3 regions of the Virgibacillus sp. Bac330 genome follow, and region 1 is predicted to be linked to each of the others. Evidence: riboswitches for the same ligand, from Rfam matches in the RefSeq annotation. Region 1 holds a riboswitch; each other region holds the start of a gene.
The links. Region 1 has a riboswitch for thiamine pyrophosphate ahead of D9780_RS15565 (YkoF family thiamine/hydroxymethylpyrimidine-binding protein). Riboswitches for the same ligand answer to the same signal wherever they lie in the genome.
Positions count from the first base shown of each region.

Region 2: another riboswitch for thiamine pyrophosphate. It lies ahead of D9780_RS00055 (lipoate--protein ligase family protein); the one in region 1 lies ahead of D9780_RS15565 (YkoF family thiamine/hydroxymethylpyrimidine-binding protein).
Region 3: another riboswitch for thiamine pyrophosphate. It lies ahead of tenA (thiaminase II); the one in region 1 lies ahead of D9780_RS15565 (YkoF family thiamine/hydroxymethylpyrimidine-binding protein).

Region 1 covers NZ_CP033048.1:3,331,519-3,335,798, forward strand. Annotated here, with positions in the region: gene D9780_RS15555 (response regulator) at 1-165, opposite strand, end outside; partial or broken gene lhgO (L-2-hydroxyglutarate oxidase) at 248-1,434, opposite strand; TPP riboswitch at 1,801-1,903, shown strand; gene D9780_RS15565 (YkoF family thiamine/hydroxymethylpyrimidine-binding protein) at 2,326-2,943, shown strand; gene D9780_RS15570 (ECF transporter S component) at 2,936-3,517, shown strand; gene D9780_RS15575 (ABC transporter ATP-binding protein) at 3,514-4,280, shown strand, end outside.
Region 2 covers NZ_CP033048.1:9,637-13,916, forward strand. Annotated here, with positions in the region: gene D9780_RS00045 (N-acetylmannosamine-6-phosphate 2-epimerase) at 1-599, shown strand, start outside; gene D9780_RS00050 (MurR/RpiR family transcriptional regulator) at 611-1,417, opposite strand; TPP riboswitch at 1,900-2,007, shown strand; gene D9780_RS00055 (lipoate--protein ligase family protein) at 2,362-3,180, shown strand; gene lipA (lipoyl synthase) at 3,173-4,117, shown strand.
Region 3 covers NZ_CP033048.1:3,971,740-3,976,019, reverse strand. Annotated here, with positions in the region: gene D9780_RS18465 (IS4 family transposase) at 1-846, opposite strand, end outside; gene D9780_RS18460 (copper homeostasis protein CutC) at 944-1,660, opposite strand; TPP riboswitch at 1,815-1,914, shown strand; gene tenA (thiaminase II) at 2,080-2,775, shown strand; gene D9780_RS18450 (response regulator transcription factor) at 3,070-3,723, shown strand; gene D9780_RS18445 (sensor histidine kinase) at 3,725-4,280, shown strand, end outside.

The DNA.
Region 1 (4,280 bases):
GAGATTGGGCTGATAGATTTGACAATGCTCGACACCTGTTTTTCCATCTCTTGCAGTAGCGACAACAATGAAACCGTTTACTTTTTCTACCATCTTTTTGTTTACTTCCTGCACCATGGGATCATCTTCAATGATAACAACTTTTACCTCTGTATTTTTACACATTCGTATCTCCCTCTCTTCGGACTTGATCCCGTATTCCCCCTTGTAATAAAATTGTAAAATGAAGCTTTCCTAGTGAAAAAACTTATGATAATGATGCCCGTTCAGCTATCATCCTACCAATCTCTAGCGAAGCTGTTGCAGCGGGCGAAGGTGCATTGCAAACGTGGAGCACATTTTTTCCGGGTATAATAAAAAAGTCATCAAGGAGTGTTCCATCTCGAAGCATAGCTTGTGCGCGTACACCAGATGGAGCTTTTATCATATCTCTGTTTGGATTTCTGGAATAAAACGCTGCAAACTTTTTACAAATAATGCTTTATACAAAGAACGCGACATTTCCATTGCGCCCACCTTTATATTTGCCTTTGCTAATTGCCAAAATCCTGGAAATAACAACGTAGCTAGTACTTCTTTCCTATCTATGTCCCACTTATTGTATCCTTCTTTTTTAAGACTCCATACTGCATTAGGGCCTGCATGCACTTCACCATGAATTCCTCTCGTCAAATGTACGCCTAAAAATGGATACTTTGGGTCTGGTACTGGATAGACCAAATTTTTTACTACATAATGTTTCGTTGCTTTTAATGTAAAATACTCCCCACGAAAAGGGATAATCTTTACATCCGTTAAAATACCCGACTGTTTAACCAATTGGTCGCTATGCAAGCCCGCACAATTGATAACCTTTCTAGCGATCAAAGATTGATGATTCGTATCTATCGTTACTTCAAATCCTTTCTCATTTATTTGATGCGCTTGTGTATTTAAAAACAAATCAACTCCTTGGTTTGCGAGTAACTCTACTAATTTATAAGCCACCTGTTGATAATCCACAATACCTGTTGTCGGTATATACAAGCCTCCTTCTGCTTGAACATATGGCTCATGATCAATAACTTCCTCTCTTTGTAATTTTGTTATTTGTAAACCATTTTTACAACCTCGGTGATACAGTTGATCCATAAACGGTAATTCTCGCTTTCTTGTAGCTACAATGATTTTGCCACAAACTTCATGTTTCACCTCATATTTTTGACAAAATGCAATCATAGAATTTCTACCCTTCACCGCTAATTGGGCCTTTAAGCTACCAGGTTTATAATAAATGCCACTATGAATGACCCCACTGTTCCTCCCTGTTTGATGAGCTGCCCAGGCTGCTTCTTTCTCCAATACGGCAATGGATGAATGCGGATGCTTTGTTTTCAGCTGCCATGCCGTTGCTAAACCTACAATACCTCCACCAATAATAATGTAATCATACATGCACGAATTCCCCCTTTCCTTACTTCAATTAGGTCTCCAATCTGTATATTCAACATATTATCTTAATTAAATAATTATTTCGAATTAAACCAGTCTTTAAACTAAATGTAACAACTTGAAACATAGCTAAAGCAAAAACAGCTGTGCAATTTCACAATCAACATGGTTTTTCGCATCACCATAACCTATTTAGTATGAAATGGACCACCTTTTGCAACCAAATTTAAACAAAAACAGATAGACTGCTATTTTCGATAAGGTAATGGTATTTACTATGCAAGTTACTTATAAGCTTCAAACAAATTGGTTGTGAACGTTGACGTTCTATACTATAATTCACTATAACAAACTATAAAACCGCATAACTATTTGCACTAGGGGAGCTATTTTAGATGGCTGAGAGGATAATTTCTGACCCTTAATACCCGATCTGGATAATACTAGCGTGGGGAAGTGCAGTCAAAACCAGAGAGTACAACATACATAGTCTATTTGGTAAAGACTGCCTTCTTCACGAATGCAGTCTTTTTTGTGGTCTAGGAAATTATAAAATTTTGCAGCTGTGGATAAACTAACTAAGTTATTTAGCCACGTCCGGCGCAAGCGCCCAGCAACTAGGCGACTTCACTCCATTGCCTTACGATAGTTCTAATTAGGAAGGCGACGAAAGACGGGCTTGCCGCAGGGCGACGGCATACTCCTGTTGCAGGAGCATGATTCCTAAAACTTTCGTTGATTCGTTCCACTCGCTACGTTGCTAACCGGGCACACCGAGCCTTTGTTCTATGTGAAAATTTGTTTATAAAAGTTCAAAACGAGTTCCTTTGCGCTTGTAGCACAATTTCATCGCGGTACATTATAAAACTATGATTTATAGAAGGAGGAAGAAAATTGAATAATCCATTTCATACTTGCCACAACAGTAGAATAGCTGGCTGTGATTTTGCCATTTATCCGATGACAGATCAATTTGTGGATGTTATTACAACAGCATTAAAAGAAGTAGACACATCTAAAGTTTGGGTGAAAACAACGGACGTCGGTACATGTGTGAGAGGAAAAATCACCCATGTATTTGATGTCACAAAAGCTTTATTTCTTCATGCCGCACAAACAGGTTACCATGTCGTATTTAGTGGTACCTATTCTATCGGTTGTCCAGGAGATTCTGATGGGGATGTATTTTTAGCTGAAGATGACCGACGATTAAACGAGGCAGAGAGCAAGAAGATCAAACAAGAGGTAGCTGGAAAGTTTTCTCTCTATCCATTAGGTGGCGGCGACTATATGAATCTCATTTACGACCAAATTGAAGCCATGAAAAAGCAAAACATCCGCGTATCCTCCATTCATTACGCCACACGATTAGATGGGGATGGGAAGGATGTATTTAATGGCTTGGAACAAGTCTTTGTCAACATGGAACATAGTGGATCTTCTCACACCGTTATGACGACGACAATATCAGCTAACAGTCCTTCTAAAAAGGATGTGAACAGTGATGACTAACTGGCGTTTAAAAGAAATTATTGTTATGGCTGTTTTATCGGTCGTATTTGGGATTGTCTATTTAGCTTTCCTCCCAGTAGGAAAGCTACTTGTATCATTTATGGGCCCCATTGGTTATGACTTTATTTTTGGAATTTGGTTTATCGTATCCATTATTGCGGCCTATATATTACGTAAACCAGGAGCGGCTTTTCTATCCGAAACAATTGCCGCTACGGTGGAAATGCTCTTAGGCAATGCGATGGGGCCAATCATTATTATTACTGGAATGATCCAAGGGCTTGGTGCAGAGACTGCTTTTGCTGCGACAAGATATAAACGCTATTCCTTATGGGTATTAATGCTTGCAGGAGTTGGAGCAGCGATTTTTAGTTTTGTTTGGGGCTATTTTCGTGGCGGATATGCTGCTTTAAGCACACCTTATGTGATTAGCATGCTCATCGTTAGAATGATCAGTGGCGCAATTATTTCCGGTGTACTTGGAAAAGCAATTAGTGACTCACTAGCTAAGACAGGTGTATTATCTAGTTTTGCCCTTGGAAAGCAAATAGATAAAGCGAGGTCTGTATCATGATTCAAGTGCGCGAACTCACACTTTGGTTTAACGAGCATGAACACCCTACTATCAACAAGCTATCCTTTGATTTGCGTTCTGGCGAAACGATGCTTCTACTCGGACCAAGTGGCAGTGGAAAAAGCACATTAACTTGTTGCTTAAACGGGATTTACCCTCGCGAACTTGATGGGGAAATAGCAGGAGATATCCATATCTTTGGGACTTCGATTCAAGATACGAAACCTGGAGAAATGAGTAAACATGTCGGTGTCGTCTTCCAAGATCCTGAAAGTCAATTTTGTATGTTGACGGTAGAAGATGAGATCGCTTTTGGATTGGAGAACATCGACACACCGAGAGATAAAATTGCCACAAAGATAGACGAAGTATTGCAGATGGTAGGCTTAACCGCTTATAAAGAAGCAAACATTCATTCTCTATCTGGAGGACAAAAGCAAAAGCTCGCGCTAGCATGCATCCTAGCACTTGAACCCGACTTTGTAATTTTAGACGAGCCAACTGCTAATTTAGATCCACTAGCAAAACAGGCATTCATTCAAACGATGAAACATATTCAGGAAGATAAAAAAATTGGGCTCATTGTTATTGAACATCAATTGGACGGGTGGATCTCTTTTATAGAGAGAGCCTTTATTTTATCCAAAGCAGGACATGGTGTATTTGATGGTTCTTTAACAGAAGCGATTACAAAACATGCGGACCTTTTTCAATTAGAAGGCATTGCACTTCCGTCTATTACGGAACTCGCGTTACAAGCTTG
Region 2 (4,280 bases), 1.1 Mb from region 1:
CAGCTGTACAAGGTGGTGCTAAAGGTATTCGAGCCAACTCAGTAGCTGATATAGAAGCAATAAAGCAACAAGTAAACGTTCCAATTATTGGTTTAATTAAACAAGATTACAAGGATAGCGATGTTTATATTACACCAACAAAAAAAGAAGCGTCCGCTTTGCTAGATGCAGGTGCAAATATTATTGCAATGGATGCAACGATGCGAAAGCGTCCAGAAAACGAAAACTTAGAAGAAATGATACGCTTTATCAAGGAGCAATCTGATGATACCGAGCTAATGGCGGATATATCTACAGTAGAGGAGGCAAAACGAGCGGAATCGCTAGGTTTTGATTGTGTATCGACGACCTTAGTAGGATACACACAAGAAACGGCAGACCAACATATCGCAGCCAACGATTTTCAATTATTGCGTGAGATGCAATCAGTAATATCCATTCCAGTTATTGCTGAAGGAAAAGTTAGTACACCAGAAACAGCTCTAGCAGCTCTTAGGAATGGCGCTTTTTTTGTTGTAGTTGGTAGTGCCATTACTAGACCGCAATTAATTACGGAAACCTTTGTAGATGAAATTCAAAAATATAGTAGTAACCATTAAGTTGGTTACTGCTATATTTTTTTGTATTCTTCTAATTTAGCTAGGGTCTGATTATAAGTAGCATGTGCCTGTTCATCTGTTAAAAGCATCATACTAAGAATGTCTAAACAAATTAGAATAGATAATTGACTGTTCATAAAACCTTTTGCTTGATAGTGCTGAATACTTGTAGTGTATAGAATCGCATCAGATTGATGTGCTAAATTTGTTTCGGAAAAATTTGTAATAGAGACAATTTTTGCTCCTTTTGATTTGGCGATGTGCACACTATCGATCACTTCTTTCGTTTGACCAGAAGAAGATATCGCAATAACGACATCACTTTTGGTAAGAATCGAGGCATTAATAACCATTGCGTGCGAGTCTGTATGTGTATCTACACTATACCCCATTCGAGTTAATCTTATTTTTAGTTCCTCAGCAGATAAGCCTGAACTGCCAATACCGTAAATATGAATTCGATTTGCCTCCTGTATCCAGTTGGAGACACGTTCATAATCATTCATGGTTGCTATCGAATGTGTGGATTTAATGACAGAATGATAAACTTGAGCCGCTATGTCTATTACTTCATCCGACTCCACTGTCTGTTCGACCGCATCTCGTAATAATATTTTAAATTCTACAAAGTTACTTACGCCTACTTTTTTACAAAAACGCGTAATCGTAGCTACGGAAACATCGATACGACTTGCTAAATCTTTAATATGTATATTTAACATATGTTGACTATTATTAATGACATAATCAGCTACTTTTTTTTCCGTTTTACTTAAGGTTTGATATTTTAACAGAACTTCATCGAGAATCGAGTTCATTTTTGTAGCCTCCATATTAGATCATTTTTTAAAACCATTTACCCCGTAAGATTTCCAATCCAAGATTGGAAGAAGTGAGCTGAACAAGTCTAAGTGGGAACAGCTAAATCTCTTTTCGTAAGAGACCTTTAGGTCATACCCTTGGGCTACTAAACAATTGGCGGGGGTGAAACAAAACTCTCCCCCAACGAATTGAAGATTTATTAGATGTAGGTAACGAGTTAAATTTAACTCTGTATAGAGTGATTTTTAACGTGCTTATAAACCATGATTTTCTTTCCTAATAATATTATATAAGAGCATGGATTTAAATGCGAATGCAGTATTTATGAGTAGAGTTGTTTAAGCGCTAGGATCATTTAATATATACGGACGTATTTAATAAATTCACACTTTACATTTTTTTGTATTATTGCTAACCTTAACTTAGCTAAAATAAAGTTTTTTTAAAAGCATTGCAACAAGCAAATTTTTTCTTAAACTGTTAACACTAGGGGAGCTAGTTGATGAGCTGAGAGGAACGGTGCACGTTCTGACCCTTTGTACCCGAACAGGATAATGCCTGCGTGGGAAAGTGTGGTCATACCTGACTGCATTTCACGTAAGCGGAATGCGGTTTTTTATTTTTGTATATAACGTGCTGTAAGATTTCAATCTCCATTTAGGATAGGTAAGTAGCAAGTCTAAATATTAAATAAGAGCAAGTTGCGTCTAAGTCCCTTTTGTGTAACAGATTTTTGATACATATCCTGGCATGATAGGTAAACTTAAATTTTAGCATGTAACATATAAAAATAGGTAGCTTTCGCCATAAGACTTGGCGTTATGATGATTTTCTAATAAAATGAATGATAGGTAAAATATTACATTAAATAGTAGTCCATTTGACAATTATGGTATAACCTTCCACATACAAAATTTGACTTTACTGGAGGCGGTTGTAAATGAAAGAGCAATGGGGATTTTTAGAAAATGTACCTCATGATGCTGCGATCAATATGGCATTAGATGAGGCACTATTGCATTGGCATAAAGAAGGGAAAATACCTCCAACATTACGCTTTTATCAATGGAGGAAACCAACGCTTTCTGTTGGGCACTTCCAAAAGATAGCAGGAAAAATTGATTTAGATGGCATAAAGAAACATCAATGCCAATTGGTTCGCAGAATGACTGGAGGAAGTGCTGTGCTTCATGACGATGAATTGACATACAGCATTGTTATTTCAGAGTCACATCCAGCAATTGCTTCCTCTATTCGTCAAGCCTATTATGATTTATCAAAAGGGATTTTGGAAGGGTATAAAAACTTGGGCATTGAAGCGGGGTATGCGGAATTAGCTTCAAAAGAAAGAAGCAATATTTGTTTTGAACGCCCAGCATTTTATGAAATGGTTGCAGATGGTAAAAAACTGTCAGGGAATGCGCAAACGAGAAAAAAAGGCGTACTTCTTCAGCATGGCTCTATTCCTATTTCCATGGATATAGACATGTTGTTTGATATGTTTGTTTTTCCAAGTGAAAAATTAAAAGCGCGAAAGAAACAAGCTTTTTGGAATAAAGCGACAACGATAAATCGAATCTTGCAAAAAGATGTATCCTATGATACTGTAAAAGCCGCATTTAAAAAAGGTTTTTCAGATGGGCTAGGTATTGAACTTACCAAATTTTCATTAACAAAAAGTCAGTGGAATGAAGTGTATCAGTTAGCTGAAAAAGAGTACGCCAATTTACCATTAGAAGGAGTGGTTTCACATGTCTAAAAACAGTACAACTTTAAGAAAGCCCGAATGGTTAAAAACGAAAATTAATACGAACCAATCTTATCGTGGTTTGAAAAAGCTTATGCGTGAAAATCGCTTAAATACCGTTTGTGAAGAAGCTCGTTGCCCGAATATTCATGAATGTTGGAGCGAGAGAAAGACAGCAACTTTCATGATTTTAGGAGACACGTGTACGAGGGGATGTCGTTTTTGTGCTGTTAAAACAGGGCTACCGAATGAATTGGATTGGGGAGAGCCAGAGCGTGTAGCAGATTCCGTTGAAATCATGGGGTTAAAGCATGTTGTAGTTACAGCTGTTGCTCGAGATGATTTAAATGATGGTGGGGCAGCTGTTTTTGCAGAAACGGTGCGAGCAATTAGACGGAAAAATCCTGGTTGTACGATTGAAATTCTTCCTTCTGATATGAAAGGCGACTATGAAAGTTTACATACGCTTATGGATAGTGAACCAGATATTTTTAACCATAATATTGAAACGGTGCGAAGGTTAACAAAACGAGTACGTGCGCGAGCGATGTACGATCGGTCACTCCAGCTTTTACAGCGAGTAAAGGAAATTCGACCAAACACGCCAACAAAATCAAGTATCATGGTTGGTTTAGGTGAAGAAAAAGAAGAAATCATTCAAGCGATGGATGATTTACTCGCGCATCAAGTAGATATTATGACAATTGGTCAATATTTACAGCCGACAAAGAAGCATTTAGCAGTTGAACGTTATTATCATCCAGATGAATTTGAAGAATTAAAGCAAATTGCTTTGGAAAAAGGGTTTAAACATTGTGAAGCAGGCCCTTTAGTGCGTTCTTCCTATCATGCCGATGAACAAGTAAGCAAGACCTCTGCACAACGAAGAATTGATTATATGAAAGGGTATGAAAATCAAGAAAACAAGCAAGTTGATTTTCAATTTTAATATTAACAAAGGTTATCTAATTGTAAAATATTAAACTTTATCGTACAGGGATCCAATTTTTTGCCAAGTTATGTTTCTATTAAGAGCCACTTTTATCAAGTCCTTCTGTTTATTAAGGAGGACTTTTTTATTCTTATATCTATTGTCGTGCACAAGAACGTAA
Region 3 (4,280 bases), 640 kb from region 1:
AATCTCTTCGGAGTCTAGATCGAAACGGTTAGTAATTAATCGTAGAATGTTTCCCTTTGTATCCACTACTTCAAGTAGGCGGAATACATTCTCTGTACGATTTTGCGTCGAACCGATGTAAACCATCTTGTCGGATAAAACCGTAGAATCTTTAGGTATAGAAAATGATTCTACTTCACGAGTGATGGCGTTTTTCTTCAGTCTTGATACGAAAAAATAGCCTTCATCTGTCATTCGATCAAATCGTTCATAATCAACGTATCCACGGTCAAACACATACATGGCTTCTTTGTCGTCTACGAGAACTTCCAGTTGATTTCTGTCATGTTCTTTGGCTGTTGTAATCACTGCTTTTTCAGGATAGACGGTGTCTTTATTCATAAATACAAGTCGTAAATGTAGCTTAACTCCTGCTTTTGTTTTACGGAACTTTGCCCACTTATGATTCGTTAAGTTCAATGGAAGCGTGCTAGAATCAATGATTTTCAATGGCATGTATTTCCCGTTTTTAAATTGGATACCTTTTATTTTGTAAACAAGTTCCAAGAATAAATGGGAAAGGATCATTGGATTCATTTCATTATTCTTCCTTGATAGCTGAGATGTACTAATCGATTCAAACCCCAGTGCTTTTTGAAGTCCATCATCTATTAGGGCATCGCTCATTTCTTCCAAGCTCTCGAATCCTTGCAGTTGGGCAAGTAACATAAGCTTTATATACGCTGCAGTTGTTAGCTTTTTTGTGTAGTAATCTTGTTTATTTTCTTCTACTTGTTCAAATAGTTTTTTCGTATTTATAGGTGAAACCCATTTACCAAATGATGATTTTAGTGTATTCTTGTCCATACGGATTATCCTTTACTTTTGGATTTGGACAGGAACCACCTGTACTTCCATTGTAAAGGATTTTTTTGTATCATGAACACATAATTATTGAACATTTTCAGTATTTTGAATCATCAGGTTTAATTAATGCAATGCTAGTGATATTTTTTATGTGTTGTATCTTGCTGCGATCCAGTTTATAGGCGAATGAATCATTCCTTCTAACGCCAGAACCGAAGTGGAATGCATGGGGCTTCACTTGCTCGTATACATCAGCAAATGTTGCTGGCTTTAAACCATGCCCCACCATCATATTTACATGCGTATCCGCAGCCAAATCAATCAATTGTTGTAGCTGCGGAATAGCCTCAGGTGCTTTATAGTTACCTCCTGCAGTTAACACTGTCGTTATTTGCTTATATTGTGCCAAGCATGCTAACGCTTCTTCTTGGTCACGAGCAAAATCAAACGCCCGATGAAAAGTTACATCTAAATCATCAGCCACGTCTAATAACTGTTTCAACACTTCTTCATCAATCGTTTTTTCAGTAGTCAATGACCCAATAACGATACCGTTTGCACCCATCTTTTTAATCAGATCTATATCTGCCTTCATCGTGTCTATATCGTATTTGTTGTATACAAATGATTGACTATGTGGACGAACCATGACATTGATAGGCAGATGGACAGCTTCAACTGCTTTTTTTAGTAAACCGTAACTTGGTGTAAGCCCTATTTCTGCCATCGCAGGGCTAAGTTCAATCCGATCTGCTCCATACTGCTCTGCTTCTATCACATCCGTTAAGTTCGTAGCAATAACTTCTAAAAGCATGAACAACCCTCTCCTTTACATACAATACCCTTATCCTACCTGATGAGAGCGCCTTTTAATAGACCAAAAAGATGCAAAGAACCTAACTACTATCCTCACTTCCTTTGCCTAAATCTATCATCTATGCTTTAATGACAATACATAGTGTTATTATATATCTCACTAGGGGAGCAATTTTATTGCTGAGAAAGGAAACTTGACCCTTTGAACCTGATCTAGTTTGTACTAGCGTAGGGAAGTGACAACTTGCATGAATAGTAATCAGGCAATCACTTCCCCGTTCTATTTACATCGTAGAATGGGGAATATTATTTTCTCCAGATGCAAGTACGTCTTATCCTGAACTACAAAGGTTTGTTGTTTCCACATCTTCTCTAGCATTAAAATAATTTCAATTATCGAGAGGAGAATATAGTATGATGCAACAACTATTTACAGATCGTTTATGGAAAAAGGTAGAGCCCATTTGGAAATCCTATTTGGAGCATCCATTTGTAAAAGGGTTAGGAGAAGGTTGGCTTGATAAGGAAAAGTTCAAGCATTGGATGAAGCAAGACTATGTTTATTTAATAGAATATTCTCGCTTGTTTGCATTAGGAAGCGCGAAAGCACATGATTTATCAACAATGACAACGTTTGCCAATTTACTTCATGGAACCTTGCATATGGAAATGGATTTACATCGTAACTATGCAAGCAAGTTTGGCATAACTGCTGATGAATTAGAAGAAACAGAAGCGGCGGCAACAACGACTGCATACACAAGTTATATGCTAAATGTGGCACAACAAGGTGGCATAGAAAATACAGTCGCCGCCGTACTGGCTTGTGCTTGGAGTTATAATTACATTGGCAAAGCATTGGCAGCCTGGCCAAACGCCTTGGAACATGAATTTTACGGCAATTGGGTACAAATGTATTCCTCCGAAGATTTTACAGCACTAGCTAACGATTGCATTGATTTAATTAATACAATTGCGGAAGATAAACCAGAACACGAGTTAGCCATCTTGGAAGATATCGTTGTGAAAACGAGCTATTTTGAATATATGTTCTGGGATATGGCAGAACATCAAGCCATGTGGCCTATCCCTGTAGCTGCCCAAAACTTATAATTCTTCGTAAATCTTTATCCGTTGAAATGGTAACTTAGATTAATTTCGGACGGCATCATCTGCGGTTTTTAACTTCATAAAAATCCGCAAAGCTCATCATTTAAAAGCTACGGCTATCACCATAAAGACTTGGTGACATGTCGTAGCTTTCTTTATTCCTTAAGTAGAACGATGCAATAGCTTGCTAACAGTCTATTATAACCTATAGATTTCGAAAGGATATATATACCAGATAAATATGATACAACATTGTTACACAGATAATTTATAATGAAAGAGAGGGAGGTTTGCCCAATGGTGCGAATACTAATCGTTGAAGATGAAAAACCAATATCTGACTTAATAAAAATGAGTCTCGGAGATGCAGGATATGAATGTTTCTGTGCCTATGATGGAGAACAAGCTGCTGATATGATCGAAGCAAATCATTTTGATTTAGCAATTTTAGATATTATGCTCCCCAAAATTAATGGCTATGATTTACTAGAATATATCCAGCCTTACGATATACCAGTCATATTTTTAACTGCCAAATCAGATGTAACGGATAAAGTAAAAGGGTTAAAGCTTGGAGCGGAAGACTACCTAACGAAACCTTTTGAAATCGTAGAATTGCTAGCCCGAGTGGAAACTGTTTTACGCAGATATGATAAAAACAAACGATTTATAGAATTGTTTGATATAAAAATAGATACGCTTTCCAGAGTCGTAACCAAATCAGGAAAAACTGTTAATCTAACAGCGAAAGAGTACGACTTATTATTATTATTTATTAACAATAAAAATATTGCTCTATTTCGGAGTAACATCTCTATGAAAGTTTGGGGAGAAGATTTTGTCGGCGAAAGCAGGACGATTGACCTGCACGTACAACGTATGCGACAAAAGCTTGGTTTAAAGGATAAAATCGTAGCAGTCTATAAGGTGGGCTATAGACTGGAGGTATAGCATGAAATTATTTTGGAAAATATTTTATTCCACGATGATCGTATCTGTCTCCTGCTTCAGCATTGGAAGTTATATATTAATTGACTCCGCTTTTCAAGATTCTATCAAGCGCGAAGCCACTTCTGTATTTGAGGAAAATGATATTTTAAGATACTCGCTACAAAAAGAATTACGAGAGGCTTCCGTATCGGATTTTTACTTCGCTGATGAAAAAAACAAGGAATCAGCATCCAATGAAGAGCTACTTATAACCGTTGCCTCCTCCTTAACCATTTATGAATCTGGTGGAGAACTTACTTTTCGCATTAGTAACCAGGACGGAGATATCGTATACGATAATTTTAATGAAGATTTAAGTAACGATGCCGTTACACAAGTATCGAATCAATCTAAAGGCTACCAAGTAAAAAATGTTAATGGGAAATATTTTCTTCACGCTATGACACCACTTCAATTACATGAAGATTTATTCTACATTGAAAACTTTCGAGAAATATCCGATATTTTTGCGAGTAAAAATGACCAATGGACAATGTATATGTATATTACGCTGCTGA